Linked DNA regions of Streptomyces collinus. The protein of the gene in region 1 interacts with the protein of each later gene in a pairwise test. Links are inferred from orthologs where the notes say so. Each region holds a gene or a part of one and is shown on either strand. Other genes may lie near its edges.

Region 1 (10,093 bases):
GCGCGTACTGGAGGTTCGTCAGCCCGGCCCCGTACTCGGAGTCCGGCAGGAACAGGTTCCACAGGCCCTGCCGGCGGGCCTCGGCCTTCAGCTCCTCCACCACGGGCACGGTCTCCCACGGGGAGGCCAGCCGCTCGCGCTGTTGGTGCGCGACCTCCTCGGCCGGGTAGACGTACTCGTCCATGAAGGCGAGGAGCTTGGCGCGCAGCTCTTCGGTGCGCGCGTCATAAGCGAAGTCCATGTGGATCAGCCCTCCTGGAGGCCTTCGTGGAGCGTGGTCAGTCCGTGCCGGACGAAGACGGGCACGAGGTCGCCGATGCGGTCGAAGCCGCGCCCGACCGTCTGGCCCAGCGTGTAGCGGTAGTGGATGCCCTCGAGGATCACGGCGAGCTTGAACCAGGCGAACGCCGTGTACCAGGAGACCGCGGAGACGTCCCGCCCGGAGCGCGCGGCGTACCGCTCGATGAGTTCCGACGGCGCCGGATGCCCTGGGGCCTCGGCGGTCGTGGAGACGGGGGACTCGGGCATGCCGAGCGGCATGCTGTACATGACCAGCAGGCCGAGGTCGGTGAGCGGGTCGCCCAGCGTCGACATCTCCCAGTCGAGGATCGCCCGGATCGAGTCGTCCTCGCCGATCAGTACGTTGTCCAGCCGGTAGTCGCCGTGCACGACGGCCGGGGCGGGGGAGCCGGGCAGCTCGCGCCCGAGGGCCGCGTGCAGCTCGTCGATGCCGTCCAGGTCGCGGTTGCGCGAGGCGTCCAGCTGCTTGCCCCAGCGCCGCAGCTGCCGGTCCAGGAAGCCCTCGGGCCGCCCGAAGTCGGCGAGCCCCACCTCGCCCGGGTCGACCGCGTGCAGCTCCACCAGCGTGTCGACGAGGTTCAGCACCGCGCCCCGGGTCCGCTCCGGACCGAGCGGGACGAGCTGGTCGGCGGTGCGGTAGGGGGTGCCGTCGACGAACTCCATGACGTAGAACGGCGACCCGAGCACCTCCTCGTCCTCGCACAGCAGCACCGGCTCCGGGACCGGCACGGCGGTCGGGTGCAGCGCGCTGATGACCCGGTGCTCGCGCTTCATGTCGTGCGCGGTGGCCAGGACATGGCCGAGCGGAGGCCGGCGCACGACCCACCGGGAGGCGCCGTCGGAGACCGCGTAGGTGAGGTTCGACCGTCCGCCCTCGATCAGTCGGCCGGACAGCGGGCCGTTCACCAGGCCGGGCCGCTCGCGGTCGAGCAGGCCGCGCAACCGGTCGAGATCGAGTCCGGGCGGGTGGTCGGGGCTCATGTGTCGCTCCTACGGGCGGGGTGGACGGTTCCCGACTCATGATGCCGACCGGTCGGTATGTCGTCCAGAGCGGGGCCGAAACGTGATCGGAGCCACGATAGGCCGACGGCGTCCCCCCGCGAGGCGCCGGGGAGGTTTCGGCCGGTTCGTTCAGGCCATCCGGCTTGCGGGCCGTGCGGCGAGCCCGGAAGGTCGGACCCATGAAGGCCATCAGCTACTCACGGTACGGCGGACCCGAGGTGCTGGCGTTCGGGGAGGTCCGCGATCCGAAGGTCGGCCCGGACGCGGTGCTGGTGAAGGTGCGGGCGGCGGCCGTGAACCCCGTCGACTGGAAGGCCCGGGAGGGATACCTCGACGGGATCCTCGCCCCTGTCTTCCCCGTGGTGCCCGGCTGGGACGTCTCGGGCGTCGTCGTGCGGCCCGGCGTGGCCGTCTCGGAGTTCGACGTCGGGGACGAGGTCATCGGGTACGTGCGTGAGGACTTCCTCTCCCGCGGCACCTTCGCCGAGTACGTGGCCGCACCCCTGCGCACCCTCGCGCGCAAGCCGCGCAACCTCTCCTTCGAGGAGGCGGCCGGGCTGCCGCTGGTCGGGCTCACCGCCTACCAGGTGCTGATCAACGTGCTCCAGGTGAAGCAGGGCGAGACCGTCCTGGTGCACGCCGCGGCCGGGGGCGTCGGCTCGATCGCCGTGCAGCTCGGCGTTCATCTCGGCGCCCGGGTGATCGGTACGGCGAGCGAGCCCAATCACGACTTCGTGCGGGGCCTCGGCGGGGAGCCGGTGGTGTACGGCGAGGGCCTGGGCGAGCGGGTGCGCGGACTGGCCCCGGAGGGCGTGGACGCCGTGTTCGACACCGTCGGCGGGGACGCGCTGAAGGTGTCGGCGAACCTGCTGGCCCCCGAGGGCCGCCTGGTGTCGATCGCCGACAACGGCGTCGTCACCTACGGCGGCCGCTACTACTTCGTCCGCCCCGACGCGCAGGACCTCCAGCGCCTGGCCGACCTGGCGGAGCAGGGCGTGGTGAGCGTGCACGTCGACGCGGCGTTCCCCCTGGAGCGGGCCGCGGACGCGCACCGGCTGAACCAGGAGGGCCGCACCCGAGGCAAGATCGTCGTGACGGTGGACTGGGAGAGCGAGGGTGAGGGCGCCTGAGCGGGGGAGCCGCCCCGGGGCTGGTCGTGTGGATCAGGCCGCAGGACATCGACGGTGCTGTTCAGCGCCGGTGAGCGGGGCCCGGTGCGTGCGCGCAGGGCGGGTGCCGCGGCAGGGCGGCCGTTGGGCTTCACCGGAACGGCCGGCCGGATCCCGAGTACGGCGTCGACAAGGGCGCCGTCATCCTGCACAACGCCTGGATGCGCTGATCACACCCCGGCGGCACCGAGTTGCCGGTCGCGCGCGCCGGGCCCCGCGTCCGCGGCGTGAACCGAACGGCGGGCCCAGGTTCTAGAGGACGAGGGCGGCCCCGCACACCGCCATCGCCACCGTGCACAGCACCGCGGCCGCCGCGTGCCGGGGTGCGAAGGCCACGGGGCTCGGGGTGGCCGCGAGGGTGCGGATGCGCCGGTGGGCGACGCTCAGGAAGCCCAGCCAGAGCACACAGCACAGCGCGCCCGCTGTGACCCCGGCCGCCGACGCCCCGCCGTGCAGCACGGTCTTCACCGCGAGCACGGCGACGACGGTGCCCGACAGCGTCGTACGCCGCCACGCGAGCCGGGTCCGCTCGGGCTGCAACCCGGGATCGCGGTCGGGGTCCCGCGGCCGGGGTGCCGGGCTGCTCACAGCGCGCTTCCCGCGCGTACGGCGACTACGGTGCCCGACGGCGTCGTACGCCGGGGCCCCATGGGCTGCTGCGGTCCGGAGTCGCGGTCGGAGTCCCGCCGCCGGACGGCAGCCGGCGCGGTCACCCCTCCCACCCCACGAGCACCACCAGGACCATGGCGACGGCCACGACCGCGACGACGAGGCTCAGCAGCACCGGGAAGCGGGACACCGGCAGGTCCTCGCCCCGGCGCATGGCCCGCTCGCAGCGCACCCAGTGGTTGACGGCCCGCAGCGAGCACAGCACGCCCGCGCCCAGCAGCGCGAGCGCCAGCCCGACCCGCCAGGCCCAGCGCAGGTCCGGCAGGAACTGGTCCACGGCGAAGCCGCCGCCGATCAGCGCGAGCGCGGTGCGCAGCCAGGCCAGGAAGGTGCGTTCGTTGGCCAGCGAGAACCGGTAGTCGGGCGTCTCGCCGTCCTCCCGGACCTCCGCCGGTACGAACCACAACCGGACGTTCCGTACGAACTCGATCACGTGCGCGACCCTACCCGGCGTCCTGACCGGCTCCGCCCGAGCCGCCCGAGCCGCCCGAGCCGTCCGAGCGGAACGCCTTGAGCCGCTCGTATGCCGCCAGCCCGTCCGGCACCCACTCCCAGTCGCCCAGGCGCCGCTCGACCTCGGCCTCGGGCAGGAAGTCGTACCAGGCCACCTCCTCGGCCTGCGGCCGCACGGGCAGCTCGCAGCGCACCTCGTGGACCGCCGACCACCAGCTCCGGCCGGAGCCGTTGTCGTAGAGGAACGTGAAGAGGTGCCGCGGCTGCGGCAGGCCGCTCACGCCCAGTTCCTCCTCGGCCTCGCGCAGGGCCGCCGTCCCGTAGGACTCGCCCGCGCCGACGACCCCGCCGACGAACATGTCGTAGAGGGAGGGGAAGACCAGCTTGGTGGGGGTGCGCCGGTGCACGAAGATGCGGCCCTCGGCGTCCCGGGCCTGGATGAACACGCAGCGGTGGCGCAGTCCCCGGGCGTAGACCTCGCCGCGGGGGAACTGCCCGATGACCTGGTCGTGCTCGTCCACGATGTCGAGGATCTCGTCGGCAGCGCTCATGCCCTCATCCAAGCAGGGCGCGCGCCCCCGCCGCGGCAGGGTGTCAGGGCGAGGCCGGGCTCACCGCGGGTGCGGCCACCCGTGCCCGCTCCGGCGCCCCCTGCGGCATCGCCGGGTGCAGCCCCAGCAGCACGATCCCGGCGACCACGGCCAGCAGACCACCGGCCTCCCAGCCCAGGGCCATCGCGTCCGTGCGCAGCCGGTCGCCCAGGAAGCCGACGCCGCAGACGATCCCGGCGAGGGGCTGCGCCGCGGTCAGGGCGGGCAGCGACTTGCGCAGGGACGCGGTCTCGAACGCGCTCTGCACGAGGACCAGCCCCGTGACGCCCAGCGCGAGGACCGCGTACGGCTCCCAGCCGGTGAGCAGCTCGGCGAGGCCGCCTTCGGCGACCTTCTGCCCGCTGACCCGGGTCAGCGCGTCCTGCACGCCGTAGAGGAGTCCGGCGGCCAGGGCCAGCAGGACCGGGCCCGAGCCGAGCCGGGTCCGCCTGCCGTGCGTCGTGAGCAGCAGGGCGAGCCCGATCATGGCCCCGATGATCACCCACTGCCGGACCGGATCGGCCGTCGCGGCACCGCCCTCCGGCCGGCCCGCCACGATGAACGCCGTGACCCCGCCGGCCAGCAGGAGCAGGCCCGCCCAGCCCTGGCGGCCCAGTGGCTGCCGGGTCTGCTTGCGCGAGAGCGCGAGAGCGAAGAGCAGGTTCGTCGCCAGCAGGGGCTCCACCAGCGACAGCTCGCCCTGCCCCAGCGCGGCGGCGCCGAGCCCCATGCCGGCCACCATCAGCGCGATGCCGCCGAGCCAGCGCGGCACCTTCACGAGGTCGATCAGCAGACGGAAGGAGAGGAAGTCGCTCAGCGGGGCACGCTGAGCCGCGTTCTGCTGGAGGACGAAGCCGAAGCCCAGACAGCAGGCGGCGCCCAGGGCGAGCGCCAGTACTAGAACCGACACGCGGTGTACCTCGATCGTCAGGTCGGGTCACGGTTGCGTAGGGGCCGACTGTACCGGCCGGCTCCGCCCGGCGCGCCCGTACGTCATGCCATCGTCGGGGGCGTCGGCAGCCCACGCTATGACGTACGTCACAAAGGGCGAAACGGAAAAATCGGATGCCGCTCACACTGGTCTCTCCTGCCCCTCGGATCACAAAATCCTCACGAGTGACGGGAGTTGACGCGTGTAACGCACTGGCTGCCCTTGACGACGCCCCTTGGCGGGGGGTTGGCTGTGTGTGATCGGTTCATGGCAATGCGCACATCCGCGCTCCCTCTGCCGCCGTGAGCCGAAACACCAGAAGAGTGCGTGAGGAAGTCCCGCGGTGTCCCCACCCCCGCCTCCCCTCGGCCGTGGCCGCAGACGTGCCGCGCAGGCCTTCGACGAGGCCCTCGACGACGCCGACCTCATGGCCGCGCGCACCGCACTGGTGCAGGGCCGCTGGCAGAACGCCCGGTCCCTGCTGGTGCACACCGGGGACGACTGGGACCGGCGCGGCCACCGCGTCACCGTCCTCGCTCGGGAGTCCTCCTGCGCCGCGTGGGCCCGCGAGTGGCTGCTCGCCGAACCCGAGTCCGCCGACGCCTCCGTGCTGCTCGCCCTCGCCCAGGTCCGGCGCGCCCTGCACGGCAAGGCCAAGCCGGTCCGGGCCCGCGAGGCCTGCCAGGCCGCCGCGACCCGTGCCCCCGCCGACCCCACCCCCTGGCTCGGCCTGTTCATGCTGGACTGCGCGGTCGGCGCCGACCAGGACGTGGTTCGCGGTTTCGAGGCGGTCCGCGCCCGCTACGCCGACCACCACCACGCCCACCATCTGATGGTCGCCCGGCTCGCCGCCCGCCGTACCGAGGCCGGTCCGGATCCGCTGCACGAGGTCTACGACTTCGCCAACTGGGCCGCCGAACAGGCCCCTGCCGACTCCCCGCTCGCGATCCTGCCGGTCATCGCACACGCCGAGCGCTACCGCGTGCTGGCCGCCGCCGGGCACGAAAGCGCCGACCCGGCCGCCTCCGGCCACTGGACGGGCCGCCGCGCCCGGCAGGTCATGAAGGCCGCCTTCGACTGGTGGCTGGAGTGGGAGCTGGAGGGGCACCCGCGGCGGCTGATCGACCTGAACTTCCTCGCCCACGCCAAGTTCTGCGAGGGGCGGGGCGCCGAGGCCGCCGCCCTGTTCCACCGGATCGGCCGCCACGCCACCCCGGCGCCCTGGTCGTACCCGGACCGCGACCCGCACACCGCCTTCGCCGCCGCCCGCGCCGGCGCGCTCGGCACGGCCTGACACCCCCGACCCGAAGAGTGAGGACGCTCCCCCGATGACCACGGACAGTTCGAGAACGAGCACCACCGCCTCCGGCGGCATCAGTACGTTCAAGGGGGAGGAGCGTGCCCTGCGCGCCGACCGGCTCGGCACCGGGGGCCTGCTGCTCTCCGTCCTCGCTGCGACCGCCCCGCTCATGGTCGTCGCGGGTGTCATGCCCACTACATTCGCGGTGATGGGCATCGTCGGCCAGCCGCTGCTCTTCGTCGTCCTCGGCGTCGTCCTGATCCTGTTCAGCGTCGGATACGCCGAGATGAGCCGCCACGTCCACAACGCCGGCGCCTTCTACGCGTACATCTCCCGCGGCCTCGGCGGCACCGCGGGCGCGGGCGCCGCCCTGGTGGCCCTCGTCGCCTACAACGCGCTCCAGGTCGGCATCTACGGCATCTTCGGCTTCGAGGTCTCCGGGCTCCTCGCCACCTACGCCGACGTGCAGATCGCCTGGTGGATACCGGCGCTCGTGGCCGTGCTCGCCGTCGGGCTGCTCGGCTGGCTCAAGATCGACGTCAACGCCCGTGTGCTGGGCGTGCTGCTGGTCATCGAGGTGCTCCTCGTCGTCGTCTTCGACATCGCCGCGATCGCCGACCCCGGCAAGGAGGGCCTGTCGCTGCACGCCTTCAACCCCGACACCCTCACCGGCGCGGGCGTCGGCACCGCGCTGTGCTTCTGCATCGCCGCGTTCCTCGGCTTCGAGCAGGCCCCCGTCTACGCCGAGGAGACCAGCCGCCCGCACGTCCTGGTGCCGCGCGTGATGTTCCTCGCCGTCGGCGGGGTCGCCGTCTTCTTCGCGCTGAGCAGCTGGGCCCTCACCGTGGCCACCGGCCCCGCCGCCATCGTCGGCACGTCCCAGAAGCAGAGCGCCGGGCTGCTGTTCTTCCTCACCGAGTCCCGCCTCGGCGGCACCTTCACGGACGTCCTGCACGTCCTGTTCGTCACCGGCATGTTCGCCGCGCTGCTCAGCTTCCACAACGTCGTCGCCCGCTACGCCTTCGCCATGGGCCGCGAAGGCCTCCTGCCCGCCGCCTTCGGCCGCACCAGCGGCAGCAGCGGCGCCCCGGGCACCGGCTCGCTGCTCCAGACCGTCGTGGCCGTGGTGGTCGTGGTCGCCTTCGCCATCGCCGACGACAAGCCGGCCGGCGACCCGACCGCGCCCGTCCTCCAGCTGTTCACCTGGTTCGGCAACATCGGCGCCCTCGGCGTGATCGTGCTGATGGCGGCGGCGTCCCTGTCCGTCGTCGTCTTCTTCGCCCGCCGCGGCGCCGCCGGCACCCAGGCCTGGCGGCTGGTCACGTCCGCCCTCGCGGGCATCGCCCTGCTGGTCATCGCCGGCTACACGGTGAAGGACTTCGAGGTGCTGGTCGGCGCCGGCCCCGACTCGTCGCTGAGCTGGGTGCTGCCCGGCATCATCGGCCTCGCGGCACTCGCCGGAGTGGCCCTCGGCCTGGTGCTGCGCGTCCGTGCCCCCGAGAAGCACGCCCGGATCGGCCTCGGCAACGAGGCGTTCCAGCTCGACAAGGCGGCCTCCTCCTGACGCGCTCCGCGTAAGAAGTGGTTACGGAAATCTGACGAGCACCCGCGATCCCTGTCCTGCCGGGGCCGCGGGTGTTCGAATGAGTACGTGAACGAGGACGTACATCAGGGTGTGAACGACGAACACCCCGAGGAGCGGGGCACCCCGATCGGCCGCCGCGTCTTCCTCGGCACCCTCGCCCTGGGCGCCGCCGGCGTCGTCGCCGCGCCCCCGCTGCAACGCGGCCTGGAGGCCTTCCTCGGCGGAGCGGCCGACAAGGACCCCACGGGCCTGACCGGCCTGCTCCCCAACGGCGGCGGCTTCCGCTACTACTCGGTCGCCTCGTCGGTCCCGCGCAAGGACGCCGGCAGCTACCGCCTCACCGTGGACGGCCTGGTCGACCGCCCCACGACCTACACCCTCCACGACCTCAAGGCCCTGCCCCAGACCCGCATGGTCCGCGACGTCCAGTGCGTCACGGGCTGGCGCGTCCCCGACACACCCTTCGAGGGCGTACGCCTGTCCCGGCTCCTGGACGCCGCCCGGGTCCGCCCCACGGCCAAGGCCATCCGCTTCACCTGCTTCGACGGCACGTACACCGAGAGCCTCACCCTCTCCCAGGCCCGCCGCGCGGACGTCCTGGTCGCCCTGCGCATGCAGGACAAGGACCTCGGCCACTCCCACGGCGGCCCGGCCCGCCTCTATGTCGCCCCCATGTACTTCTACAAGTCCGCCAAGTGGCTCTCCGGCATCACCGTCACCGACGAGGTCCGGCCGGGCTACTGGGAGAAGCGCGGCTACGACATCGACGCCTGGGTGGGCCGCTCGAACGGACGCGACGATGCCCCTACGAGCTGACACACCACCGGCCACGGCCGATGTCCGCCGCTTCACCCCGCTCCAGCGCTGGATCCACCGCACCACGGCCGCCCTGATGGGCATCTGCGTCGTCACCGCGGCCTGCCTCTACGTCCCCCAGCTCGCCGAACTCGTCGGCCGCCGCGCCCTGGTCGTCACCCTGCACCAGTGGGCCGGCCTCGCCCTGCCCGTCCCCGTCCTGGCCGCCCTCGCCTCCCGGGCGTTCCGCGCCGACCTCGGCCGCCTCAACCGCTTCGGCCCGCACGACCGCACCTGGCTGCGTGCCGCCCTGCACCGCGACAAGCGCCACGCCTCCCGCCCCGCGGCCAAGTTCAACGCCGGGCAGAAGCTCTACGCGTCCTGGATCGCCGGCGCCACGCTGGTCATGCTCGCCACGGGCCTGATGATGTGGTTCACCCACCTCACCCCCCTGCTCTGGCGCACCAGCGCCACCTTCGTCCACGACTGGCTGGCCCTCACCATCGGCATCGTCCTGGCGGGCCACATCGGCATGGCCCTGGCGGACCCGGAATCCAGAAGGGGCATGCGGACCGGGTCGGTGAGCCGTGAGTGGGCGGAGCGGGAGCACCGGCTGTGGCGACCGTGAGCGACCGGGGCCCGGTCGCCCGACATCGCGCCTGCGCCGAACGTAGGCGACCGTGACGACCCCGAGCAGTGGACCCCACAGCAACAGAGGGGCGTAGCAGACGTGGAACACGGCGCTCTCCCAGCCGCCCGCCGCTGTCGGGTAGTCAGGCGGGAGCGGTTCTCCCCGCAGGGTCACCCCGGCAGTCTCCGCGACGTAGGCGGCGGTCCAGAGGGCCGTCAGCATTACCGCGCCGAAGGCGGCAGGCCAGACCGCGGCCGCGGTCGGCACCCTGCGCCCACGCAGCAGTGGGACCCAGCGGGGGAACACCTCGCCCCACCCGGCGATCAGCCCGACGGCCGTGAACGCCACCAGTTCGGAGAGCGCCGAAAGCAGGACCACGTAGACCTCACCAGGCAGCCACGACGGCAGGCTCCCGGTCTTACCCGCTGTGTCCTCGTCGACGAACGCCACCAGAACCCGCCACACGCTCGACGGCAACACGGTGAACGGTATGGCGTAGGCGGCGATCCGACCCCACCTCGGCACCCCCGCCACCGGAGCGTGGGCGGCAGCCCAGACGGTGCGCATCCGGCCCGGAGGGCGCGTGGCCCCGGACGGTGTGACGGGTGAGACAGTGCTGGTCACGAGCGGTCCTCCCCTGCAGCGGCAACGCCTGCTCGGCGATGTTC
Region 2 (10,148 bases), 3.2 Mb from region 1 along the record:
TCCACCACCCGGCGCCTGCTGGACCGCTTCGCACCGATGCTGCCCGGCACCGAGCAGCCCCAGCACAAGGAACTGGAGCGGCTCACCGGGCGGGAGCGCGAGGTCATGGTGCTGGTCGCGCAGGGCCTGTCCAACGGCGAGATCGCGGCGCGGCTGGTGCTGTCGGAGGCGACGGTGAAGACGCACGTGGGCCGCATCCTCACCAAGCTCGGGCTCCGGGACCGGGTGCAGGTCGTGGTGCTGGCCTACGAGACGGGGCTGGTGCGCGCCGGCGGACACGGCTGACCCGCGGGCCGGCCACCCGCCGGCTACCTGAGGATCCCCTCCAGGAACTCGCTGCCGAGCCGGGCCACCACCGTCACGTCCAGCTGGTGCAGGACGTAGCGGCCGCGGCGGCGGGTGGTGATCAGGCCCGCCTTCTTCAGCACGGCCAGGTGCCGGGATATCTCCGGGGCCGTCATGCCGTGCACCTGCGCCAGCTCGCTGGTGGTGTGCGCGCTGCGGGCCAGATGGCGGCACATGCGCATCCGGACCGGGTGGGACAGCGCGGCCATCCGCATGGCCAGCTGCTCCAGTGTCTGCGGTGCGGCGAGCTCCGGGGAGCCGACCGGGTAGTGCAGCACCGGCTGCCAGCCGTACCGGTGCAGGACCATCAGATGGGGCCAGCCGAGGCTGGTCGGGACGAGCAGCAGGCCGCCGTCGCCCGTGGCCGTACGGCCGTCGCCCAGCTTGTCGACCGTGATGTGGGCGGCCTCCTCGTCGAGCGTGATCGCCGGGGACACCGCGGCCAGCGCCTCGGCCAGGCCCTTGCGCCGTAGCAGGTCCGTCTTGTGCCGGGCGTCCGCCGCGAGCTGGTGGCGCAGCCGGGACCAGGCCTCCGCGAAGAACGCCTCGTCGCAGTCCCGGAGAAACTGCCGCAGCCAGGCCCGGATCCGGGGCGGGTCGGCCAGCAGCCGTTCCCCGAAGCGCAGTTGCCGCGGTCCGCGAGCGGCGGCCAGGTCCAGCGCCCTGCGGCGCGTCTCCGGGTCGGACAGCGTCGTCGGTTCGCTCTCGCCGTAGCAGGTGCCACAGGTGAACTCCAGCGCCGCGTCCACGAACTGCTCGTCGGACAGCTTGTCGAGCTGGTCCAGCTCCTCGGCGAGGCCGGCGCCCGGCAGCGCGTGCCGGTCCGGCAGGCCCGCCCAGGGCAGGAACAGGTCCGAGAACGTCGTCCGCCACAGGAAGTCCGCCTCGCACATGCGGTCGGCCAGATGCGGGTCGAGCCGGGCCGTCACGGCCGTCACCCAGCCCTGCAGGCCCGGGTGGTGAGCCGGTTCGGACAGCGCGTGCAGCGCCATGCCGAGCTCGGCCAGGGGCGAGGGCACGACGGCGACCTCCTCCGGCCGCAGCCCCGCGATGTCGATGTGCACGCTCATGCCCTCATGGTGCACCCGGCCACTGACAACGCCCCCGCCGATTGACGGGCCTCGTCAATCGACGCGACGCCACGCGCGGCGCGGGCGCACGGTGGGACCACCGGGGCAGCCGCGGAGCCTTCGGACCTCCATCACCCCGTCCCGCAGAGGCGATTCACCATGAGCATCACGCAGCAGCACCTCCTCGACGCCTACCGCGCCCGCTCCCTGGGCGAGCCCGTCCCGCCCGCCCCGGGCACGCACGACCGGCGGGTCGTACGGGAGCGGTGCGACGAACGGCGGTTCCGTGCGGTCCTCTCAGGCCGCCCGGCCCGCCACGGGCTCCGGGACGTCCTGGGCCGGTGGCGGCGGCGCCCTAGCTGACCTGCTCCGGCAGCCGGGCCACGAACTCCGCCACCGCCGCCTTCACTTCCTCGGCGGTCCACTCCATCCCGGCGGCCCGCAGGTGCACCTCCGTCAGCGCCAGCCCGGGCCCGCCCCGGTCCCAGGCGCTGCCGAAGAGCATGACCCCCGTCTCCTCGGCCGTCCGCACCGCCACCTCCCCGAGGACGTCCGGCTCGTACGGCAGCCACACCTGGAAGTCGTGGGTGTGCGGCACCTCCGGGTGCACGCGCGCCCACGGCACCCCGGCCGCCGCGAACCCCTCGCGCAGGGCGGCTGCCACCACGCGCGCGTGGAGCACGTACTCCGGCAGCCGGGGCAGCTCCCGGTCCAGCCCGACCAGCGCCGACAGCACCGTCGGGAACTGCTGGAAGACCATCCCGCCGTACCGGTGCCGCCAGGCCTTCGCCTCCTCGACGAGCTCCCCGGGGCCCGCGAGCGCCGCGCCGCCGAACGCTTCGAGGGACTTGTAGAACGACACGTAGACGCTGTCGGCCAGGCCCGCGATCTCCTCCAGGGGCCGGCCGAAGTGGACGGTGGACTCCCAGAGGCGGGCCCCGTCGAAGTGCACCACCGCGTCCCGGTCCCGCGCGGCCTGCACGACCTCGGTGAGCTCCTCCCAGGCGGGCAGCACGAAACCGGCGTCCCTGAGGGGCAGTTCCAGCATCAGCGCCCCGAAGGGCTCCTCGAAGTCGCGTACCTCGGCCGCTGTCGGAAGCCGCGGCTCGCTCGTCAGCCGCAGCGTGCGCAGGCCCCCGACCTCGCTGAACGCGTTCCGCTCGTGCACCTCGGGATGGCTGAGCGCGTGCAGGGCGACGGCCGGGTTCCCGGTGCGGCCCGCCCAGCAGCGCAGGGCCACCTGCTGGGCCATCGTGCCCGTCGGGAAGAACGCGGCGGCCTCGGTGCCGAGCAGCCCCGCGACCTTCGTCTCCAGCGCCTCGACGACGCCGTCGCCGTACACGTCGGACAGCTGGTCCAGGTCGTGGACGCCGTCCGCCTCCGCCAGCACCGCCAGACGCTCCCGGAGGGTCCGGTGGAAGCCGAAGCGCGCGAACACGCGCCGGGCCGAGCGATGGGCGGCCAGCCGCCGTTCCCGCAGCCCCGCGCCCCGGTCCTCTTCCGCCGCCTGTTCGTCTCGCTGCGCTGTCTCCGTCATGCCCCGGATCCTCCCTCGCGCGCGTGCGGCACGGCATCCGCATTTCCGAACGCCCTTCCGGGGACGCCGCACCGGCATGCACAGCCTGTGGACGGCCGAACGCCCCCCGAACCGATCGCGTTAACATGACGAGAAATCGTCCGGTACCCGGAGCGGACTGGAACGGGAAGGCCGCCGTCGAGTGAACACAACCCCACAGCCAGACCCCAAGGACCGCCCCGCGCGGCTCACCGTCGGCGTCGTCGGCGCCGGCCGCGTGGGTCCCGCGCTGGCGGCGTCCCTGCAACTCGCCGGGCACCGCCCGGTCGCCGTCTCCGCCGTCTCGGAGGCCTCCCGGCGCCGCGCCGGGCAACTGCTGCCCGACGTGCCGGTGATGCCGCCCGCCGAGGTGCTCCAGCGGTCCGACCTGGTGCTGCTGACCGTTCCCGACGACGCGCTGCCCGGCCTGGTCACCGGCCTCGCCGACACCGGGTCCGTCCGGCCGGGCCAGCTCCTCGTCCACACCTCCGGGCGCTACGGCACGCGGGTCCTCGACCCCGCCCTGCGCGCGGGCGCCCTGCCGCTCGCCCTGCACCCCGCGATGACCTTCACGGGCACGCCCGTGGACGTCCAGCGCCTGGCCGGCTGCTCCTTCGGCGTCACCGCGCCCGAGGAGCTGCGGCTGGCCGCCGAGGCCCTGGTCATCGAGATGGGCGGTGAGCCGGAGTGGATCGCCGAGGAGAACCGGCCGCTCTACCACGCGGCCCTCGCCCTGGGCGCCAACCACCTGGTCACGCTGGTCGCCCAGTCCATGGAGCTGCTGAGCGCCGCCGGCGTCTCGGCCCCGGACCGGATGCTCGGCCCGCTGCTCGGCGCGGCTCTGGACAACGCCCTGCGCTCCGGCGACGCGGCCCTGACCGGCCCGGTCGCGCGCGGGGACGCGGGCACGGTCGCCGCGCACGTCACGGAGCTGCGCCGGCACGCCCCGCAGACCGTCGACGGCTACCTGGCGATGGCCCGCGCGACCGCCGACCGGGCCCTGGCCCACGGCCTGCTGAAGCCGGAACTCGCCGAGGACCTCCTCGGGGTACTCGCCCACGGGACCGACGGCACCGACGGCACCGAAGGGGACGCCCGATGACCACCACCCTGCTGCGCACCGCCGGCGAACTGCACGCACGCGCGCGTGCGGGCCGCCGCGCCGTGGTGATGACCATGGGCGCGCTGCACGAGGGCCACGCCACACTGATCCGCACCGCGCGCGGCATCGCCGGGCCGGACGGCGAGGTCGTCGTCACCGTCTTCGTCAACCCGCTCCAGTTCGGCAAGGGCGAGGACCTCGACCGCTACCCGCGGACCTTGGACGCCGACATCGAGCTCGCCGGACAGTCGGGCGCGGACGTCGTGTTCGCGCCCTCCGTGGACGAGGTCTACCCCGGCGGCGAGCCCGAGGTCCGCATCACCGCCGGCCCCATGGGCGAGCGCCTGGAGGGCTCCTCCCGGCCCGGCCACTTCGACGGCATGCTCACCGTCGTCGCCAAACTCCTGCACCTCACCCGTCCCGACCTCGCCCTGTACGGCCAGAAGGACGCCCAGCAGCTCGCGCTGATCCGCCGCATGGTGCGGGACCTGAACTTCGGCGTGGAGATCGTCGGCGTGCCCACCGTCCGCGAGGAGGACGGCCTGGCCCTGTCCAGCCGCAACCGCTACCTGTCGGCCGCCGAGCGGCGCACCGCCCTCGCCCTGTCCGGGGCCCTGTTCGCGGGCCAGGACCGGCACGCCGCGCAGGAGGCGCTGCTGGCCCGGGCCCGCGAAGTGCCCGCCACGCGCGCGCGTGCCGAGGCGCTCAGCGCCATAGGGGAGTCCCGCGCGGCGGCCGACACGCACGCCGTGGCGACGGCCGTCCCGGGCGGCCCGGCGGCCGTGCGCGCCGCCGCCCGCCAGGTCCTCGACGAGGCCGCGCGCCTCGACCCGCCGCTCGCGCTGGACTACCTCGCCCTGGTCGACCCGTCCGACTTCACGGAGATCGGGGACGACTTCACGGGCGACGCGGTCCTCGCCGTCGCCGCCCGGGTCGGGGCGACCCGGCTGATCGACAACATCCCCCTCACCTTCGGAAGCTTCGGAGCCGCCTCGTGACCACCACAGGCATACGACTGCACGCGCCCGCCGCAGGGTGGTCCATCGCCGCGGACGTGGTCGTCGTCGGCTCCGGCGTCGCCGGGCTGACCGCGGCCCTGCGCTGCGAGGCCGCCGGCCTGCGCACGGTCGTCGTCACCAAGGCCCGTCTCGACGACGGCTCCACCCGCTGGGCCCAGGGCGGCATCGCCGCGGCCCTCGGCGAGGGCGACACCCCCGAGCAGCACCTCGACGACACCCTGGTCGCGGGCGCGGGCCTGTGCGACGAGGAAGCGGTCCGCCTCCTCGTCACCGAGGGCCCCGACGCCGTACGACGCCTCATCGAGACCGGCGCCCGGTTCGACGAGTCCGAAGGCGAGCTGGCGCTGACCCGCGAGGGCGGCCACCACCGCCGCCGCATCGCCCACGCCGGCGGCGACGCCACCGGCGCCGAGATCTCCCGCGCCCTGGTCGAGGCCGTCCGCGCGCGGGGCATGCGCACCGTCGAGAACGCGCTCGTCCTGGACCTCCTCACGGACGCCGAGGGCCGCACCGCCGGTGTCACCCTGCACGTCATGGGGGAGGGCCAGCACGACGGGGTGGGGGCCGTCCACGCCCCCGCGGTGGTCCTCGCGACCGGCGGCATGGGCCAGGTCTTCTCCGCCACCACCAACCCGTCGGTGTCGACGGGCGACGGCGTGGCGCTCGCGCTGCGGGCCGGCGCGGAGGTCAGCGACCTGGAGTTCGTCCAGTTCCACCCGACCGTGCTGTTCCTCGGCGCGGACGCGGAGGGCCAGCAGCCCCTGGTCTCCGAGGCCGTGCGCGGCGAGGGCGCCCACCTGATCGACGCCGACGGCGTGCGCTTCATGGTCGGACAGCACGAACTCGCCGAACTCGCCCCCCGGGACATCGTCGCCAAGGGCATCACGCGCCGCATGCTGGAGCAGGACGCCGAGCACATGTACCTCGACGCCCGGCACTTCGGCGCCGAGATGTGGGAGCACCGCTTCCCGACGATCCTGGCCGCCTGCCGTGCCCACGGCATCGACCCGGTCACCGCCCCCGTCCCCGTGGCCCCGGCCGCGCACTACGCCTCCGGCGGCGTCCGCACCGACTCCCACGGCCGGACGACCGTCCCCGGGCTGTACGCGTGCGGCGAGGTGGCCTGCACCGGCGTGCACGGCGCCAACCGCCTGGCGTCCAACTCCCTGCTCGAAGGCCTCGTCTACGCCGAGCGCATCGCGGACGACATCGCCGCGAACGGACTGCACGCGCGCGTGCCCCAGCCGCTCCCGCACCCGGAGATCCCCGAGCACCCCCTGCAGACCCCCGAAGCCCGCTTCACGATCCAGCGGATCATGACGGCCGGGGCGGGCGTCCTGCGCTCGGCGGGCTCCCTCACCAAGGCCGCCGACCAGCTCCAGCGCCTGCACACCGACGCCCGGGAGGCCCTCGCCGAGAACGGCAAGACGGCCGAGGCCGGCGTCGACACCTGGGAGGCCACCAACCTCCTGTGCGTGGCCCGCGTCCTGGTCGCCGCCGCCCTGCTGCGCGAGGAGACCCGGGGCTGCCACTGGCGCGAGGACCGCCCCGAGCGCGACGACAGCGCCTGGCGCCGGCACATCGTCGTGACCCTGAACCCGGACCGCACGCTGGCCGTGCACACCACGGACACCACAGACTTCCCCCCGACGACCTTCCCGCCCCAGGCCCCCCAGGAGCAGTGACCGACGTGAGCACCCCCGACCTTCCCCTCGCCTCCTCCGGAGGCTGCTCAGACGGCTGCGCCTGCGGCGCGGACGACGAGGTATACCTGGAGTGCGGCCTGGACCCCGCACTCGCCCAGCTCCTGGCCGACGCCGGCCTCGACCCCGTCGAGGTCGAGGACATCGCCAACGTCGCCCTCCAGGAGGACCTGGCCCACGGCGTGGACGTGACGACGGTGGCGACCATCCCCGAGGACGCGGTGGCCACGGCCGACTTCACCGCCCGCGAGGCCGGCACCGTGGCCGGGCTGCGCGTCGCCGAGGCGGTCGTCTCGGTGGTCTGCCAGGAGGAGCTGGAGATCGAGCGCCACGCCGAGGACGGCGACCGCGTCGAGGCGGGACAGAAGCTCCTCTCCGTCACCACCCGCACCCGCGACCTCCTCACCGCCGAGCGCAGCGCGCTGAACATCCTGTGCCGCCTGTCGGGCGTCGCTACGGCCACGCGCGCGTGGGCGGACGTCCTGGACGGCACCAAGGCCAAGGTCCGCGACACCCGCAAGACCACGCCGGGCCTGCGCTCCCTGGAGAAGTACGCGGTCCGCTGCGGCGGCGGCGTCAACCACCGCATGTCCCTCTCGGACGCGGCGCTGGTCAAGGACAACCACGTGGTCGCGGCGGGCGGTGTAGCCCAGGCCTTCCAGGCGGTCCGCGAGCGCTTCCCCGACGTCCCCATCGAGGTCGAGGTCGACACCCTGGACCAGCTCCGCGAGGTCCTGGACGCCGGCGCCGATCTGATCCTGCTGGACAACTTCACGCCGGGCGAGTGCGCGGAGGCGGTCGCGATCGTCCAGGGCCGCGCCGCTCTGGAGGCATCGGGCCGCCTCACCCTCGACAATGCCAAGGCCTACGCGGACACCGGCGTCGACTACCTGGCCGTCGGGGCCCTCACCCACTCCTCGCCGATCCTGGACATCGGCCTCGACCTGCGGCCGGCGGAGTAGGGAGCGGGTACGGGCCATGCTGCTGACGATCGACGTAGGAAACACCCACACCGTGCTCGGACTGTTCGACGGCGACGAGATCGTCGAACACTGGCGCATCTCCACCGACGCCCGCCGCACGGCCGACGAGCTGGCGGTCCTCCTCCAGGGCCTGATGGGCATGCACCCGCTCCTCGGCGACGAACTGGGCGACGGCATCGACGGCATCGCCATCTGCGCCACCGTCCCCTCGGTCCTGCACGAACTCCGCGAGGTGACGCGCCGCTACTACGGCGACGTCCCGGCGGTCCTCGTCGAACCGGGCGTCAAGACGGGCGTCCCGATCCTGACCGACAACCCCAAGGAGGTCGGCGCGGACCGCATCATCAACGCGGTCGCCGCCGTCGAGCTCTACGGCGGTCCCGCGATCGTCGTCGACTTCGGCACGGCGACGACGTTCGACGCGGTCAGCGCGCGCGGCGAGTACGTCGGCGGGGTCATCGCCCCCGGCATCGAGATCTCCGTCGAGGCCCTCGGCGTGCGCGGCGCCCAGCTCCGCAAGATCGAGGTGGCCCGGCCGCGCAGCGTCATCGGCAAGAACACGGTCGAGGCGATGCAGTCGGGCATCATCTACGGCTTCGCCGGCCAGGTCGACGGCGTGGTCAGCCGCATGGCCCGCGAGCTGTCACAGGACGCCGACGACGTCACCGTGATCGCGACGGGCGGGCTGGCGCCGATGGTCCTGGGCGAGTCGTCGGTGATCGACGAGCACGAACCGTGGCTGACGCTGATCGGCCTGCGGCTGGTCTACGAGCGGAACGTGTCGCGCATGTGAGGTGCCGGGGGCGGGCGGGGCTCTGGGCGGGACGAGTGGTCCCCCACGCCACACCCGCCCCCTATGCGAGATTTGTCTGATTAGCGCGTATCGTCGCCGCATGCCCACGCCATACGGATCCCGCGGCGGTCTGGCGTTCGGCGCGGAGGAGCTGCGTGTGCTCCGCCGCGCTCTCGCCCTTGCCCTCCACCCCGCCCCTGCCTCGGCCGACGACGTCCAGGACTGTCTCCGTCTCGCAGAGTCGCTCGACGAGGCGCTGCGGGAAGGAGCCAGGCTGCGCGCCTTCCTCGTGGCCGACCTGGGCCGGTACCGCGCCGCCCTCCCCGGCACCGCCGCCGGCTACCTCGCACTCCTGGACGAGGCGCTGGATGCCGGTTACCGCCCCCTGCCCGACGACCTCGCCGCCCTGCGCGCCCTGCGCGGCAACCCCGCCGCAGCGGCCCTCCTGGACCGCTGCACGGTCGCCCCCCTCACCGCCGCCCCTCTCCCCGCGGCCACCGTCCCCGGCTCCCGCACCCGCCTGCTGGCGCTCCCCGGGGGCCGCTGCGCCTCCGGCGGCGACTCCGCGGGGGACGGCCCGGAGAAACAGCCCGAGAAGAAGCCCGTACGCAAGCCGCCGGCGCCCAAGCCCGCCCCGGCCCCCGCCCCGGGCACCCCGAAGCCCTCCCGTCCGATCCCCACCCCGGGCGAGGTCTTCCCGCGCCGCAAGCCGGCACCGCCGCCCCCGGCCAACCCCCAGCAGCTCGCCGCGGGCTGACGTGGCTACCCTGGATCCATGGACTACGTCTCCGCGCTCCTGCCCCCGGCCGTCATGGCCGTCTTCTTCATCGGCGTGATCCGGGTGATCGTGAAGACACAGGGCGGCGCCAACAAGGCCAAGGAGGACGCGGCCGTGGACGCCGCCCTCGCGCGCATGGAGGGCGCCGGCCGGCCCACCGCGACACCTCCGAAGGCCGACGCCTGACCCCACTCCCTCCGAGGGCGTACGACTCGGCGGACCCGCCCCCCGCGGCGCCCGCACTTCGAGTCGTACGCCCTTTTTGTTCCCGTTCGCCGGTGAAGCGCACGTCCGCCACGCCATAACCGTGATCTCCCACTATTGTTCTGAGCGTGCCTCGCCCATTGGGAGAACTCGAAGACGCGGTCATGTCGCGGGTGTGGAAGTGGAACCGCCCGGTGACCGTTCGAGAAGTCCTGGAAGATCTTCAGAAGGAGCGGTCCATCGCGTACACCACCGTGATGACCGTTTTGGACAATCTCCATCAGAAGGGCTGGGTGCGCCGCGAGGCTGAAGGCCGTGCCTATCGATATGAGGCCGTCTCCACCCGCGCCGCCTACGCGGCCGCCCTGATGAACGACGCCTGGTCGCAGAGCGACAACCCCGCGGCCGCTCTCGTCGCCTTCTTCGGCATGATGAGCGAGGAACAGCGCCGGTCGCTCAGCGATGCCGTACGCATCGTCCAGGGCCCGGAAACCCAAGAACCGACCGAACCGTCGGAATCCGCGGAACGGGCCGAACGAGCGGAACCCCGACAAGGTCTGCCGGAGAACCCCGCCTCCGCTCAGGGCGACGGCGGG

The links.
Region 2: the proteins of RFN52_RS08045 (region 1) and panC interact in binary tests that used the Escherichia coli proteins (3 or more experiments, as listed by UniProt). The link is inferred for Streptomyces collinus from one-to-one orthologs.

Annotation. Positions count from the first base shown.
Region 1 is NZ_CP133771.1:1,791,741-1,801,833, reverse strand. Bases 2,365-5,304 are described here. They hold RFN52_RS08045 (NUDIX hydrolase), read right to left. Parts: upstream 4,145-5,304; coding sequence 3,584-4,144; downstream 2,365-3,583. Other genes in these bases: RFN52_RS08040 (DMT family transporter), read right to left, coding at 4,188-5,093; RFN52_RS08050 (YidH family protein), read right to left, coding at 3,181-3,573; RFN52_RS08055 (DUF202 domain-containing protein), read right to left, coding at 2,724-3,059; RFN52_RS08060 (NADP-dependent oxidoreductase), read left to right, coding at 2,365-2,432. Outside these bases: RFN52_RS08070 (acyl-CoA dehydrogenase family protein), read right to left, coding at 1-241; RFN52_RS08065 (phosphotransferase family protein), read right to left, coding at 247-1,281; more of RFN52_RS08060, read left to right, coding at 1,482-2,364; RFN52_RS08035 (hypothetical protein), read left to right, coding at 5,458-6,408; RFN52_RS08030 (APC family permease), read left to right, coding at 6,443-7,978; RFN52_RS08025 (molybdopterin-dependent oxidoreductase), read left to right, coding at 8,090-8,815; RFN52_RS08020 (cytochrome b/b6 domain-containing protein), read left to right, coding at 8,799-9,422.
Region 2 is NZ_CP133771.1:4,984,428-4,994,575, forward strand. Bases 3,075-6,069 are described here. They hold panC (pantoate--beta-alanine ligase), read left to right. Parts: upstream 3,075-4,068; coding sequence 4,069-5,070; downstream 5,071-6,069. Other genes in these bases: RFN52_RS22695 (Rossmann-like and DUF2520 domain-containing protein), read left to right, coding at 3,134-4,072; RFN52_RS22705 (L-aspartate oxidase), read left to right, coding at 5,067-6,069. Outside these bases: RFN52_RS22675 (response regulator), read left to right, coding at 1-285; RFN52_RS22680 (DUF5937 family protein), read right to left, coding at 309-1,415; RFN52_RS22685 (hypothetical protein), read left to right, coding at 1,575-1,778; RFN52_RS22690 (threonine aldolase family protein), read right to left, coding at 1,771-2,952; more of RFN52_RS22705, read left to right, coding at 6,070-6,776; nadC (carboxylating nicotinate-nucleotide diphosphorylase), read left to right, coding at 6,782-7,756; RFN52_RS22715 (type III pantothenate kinase), read left to right, coding at 7,773-8,570; RFN52_RS22720 (hypothetical protein), read left to right, coding at 8,671-9,327; RFN52_RS22725 (hypothetical protein), read left to right, coding at 9,346-9,534; RFN52_RS22730 (BlaI/MecI/CopY family transcriptional regulator), read left to right, coding at 9,717-10,148. UniProt on the Escherichia coli protein: Catalyzes the condensation of pantoate with beta-alanine in an ATP-dependent reaction via a pantoyl-adenylate intermediate.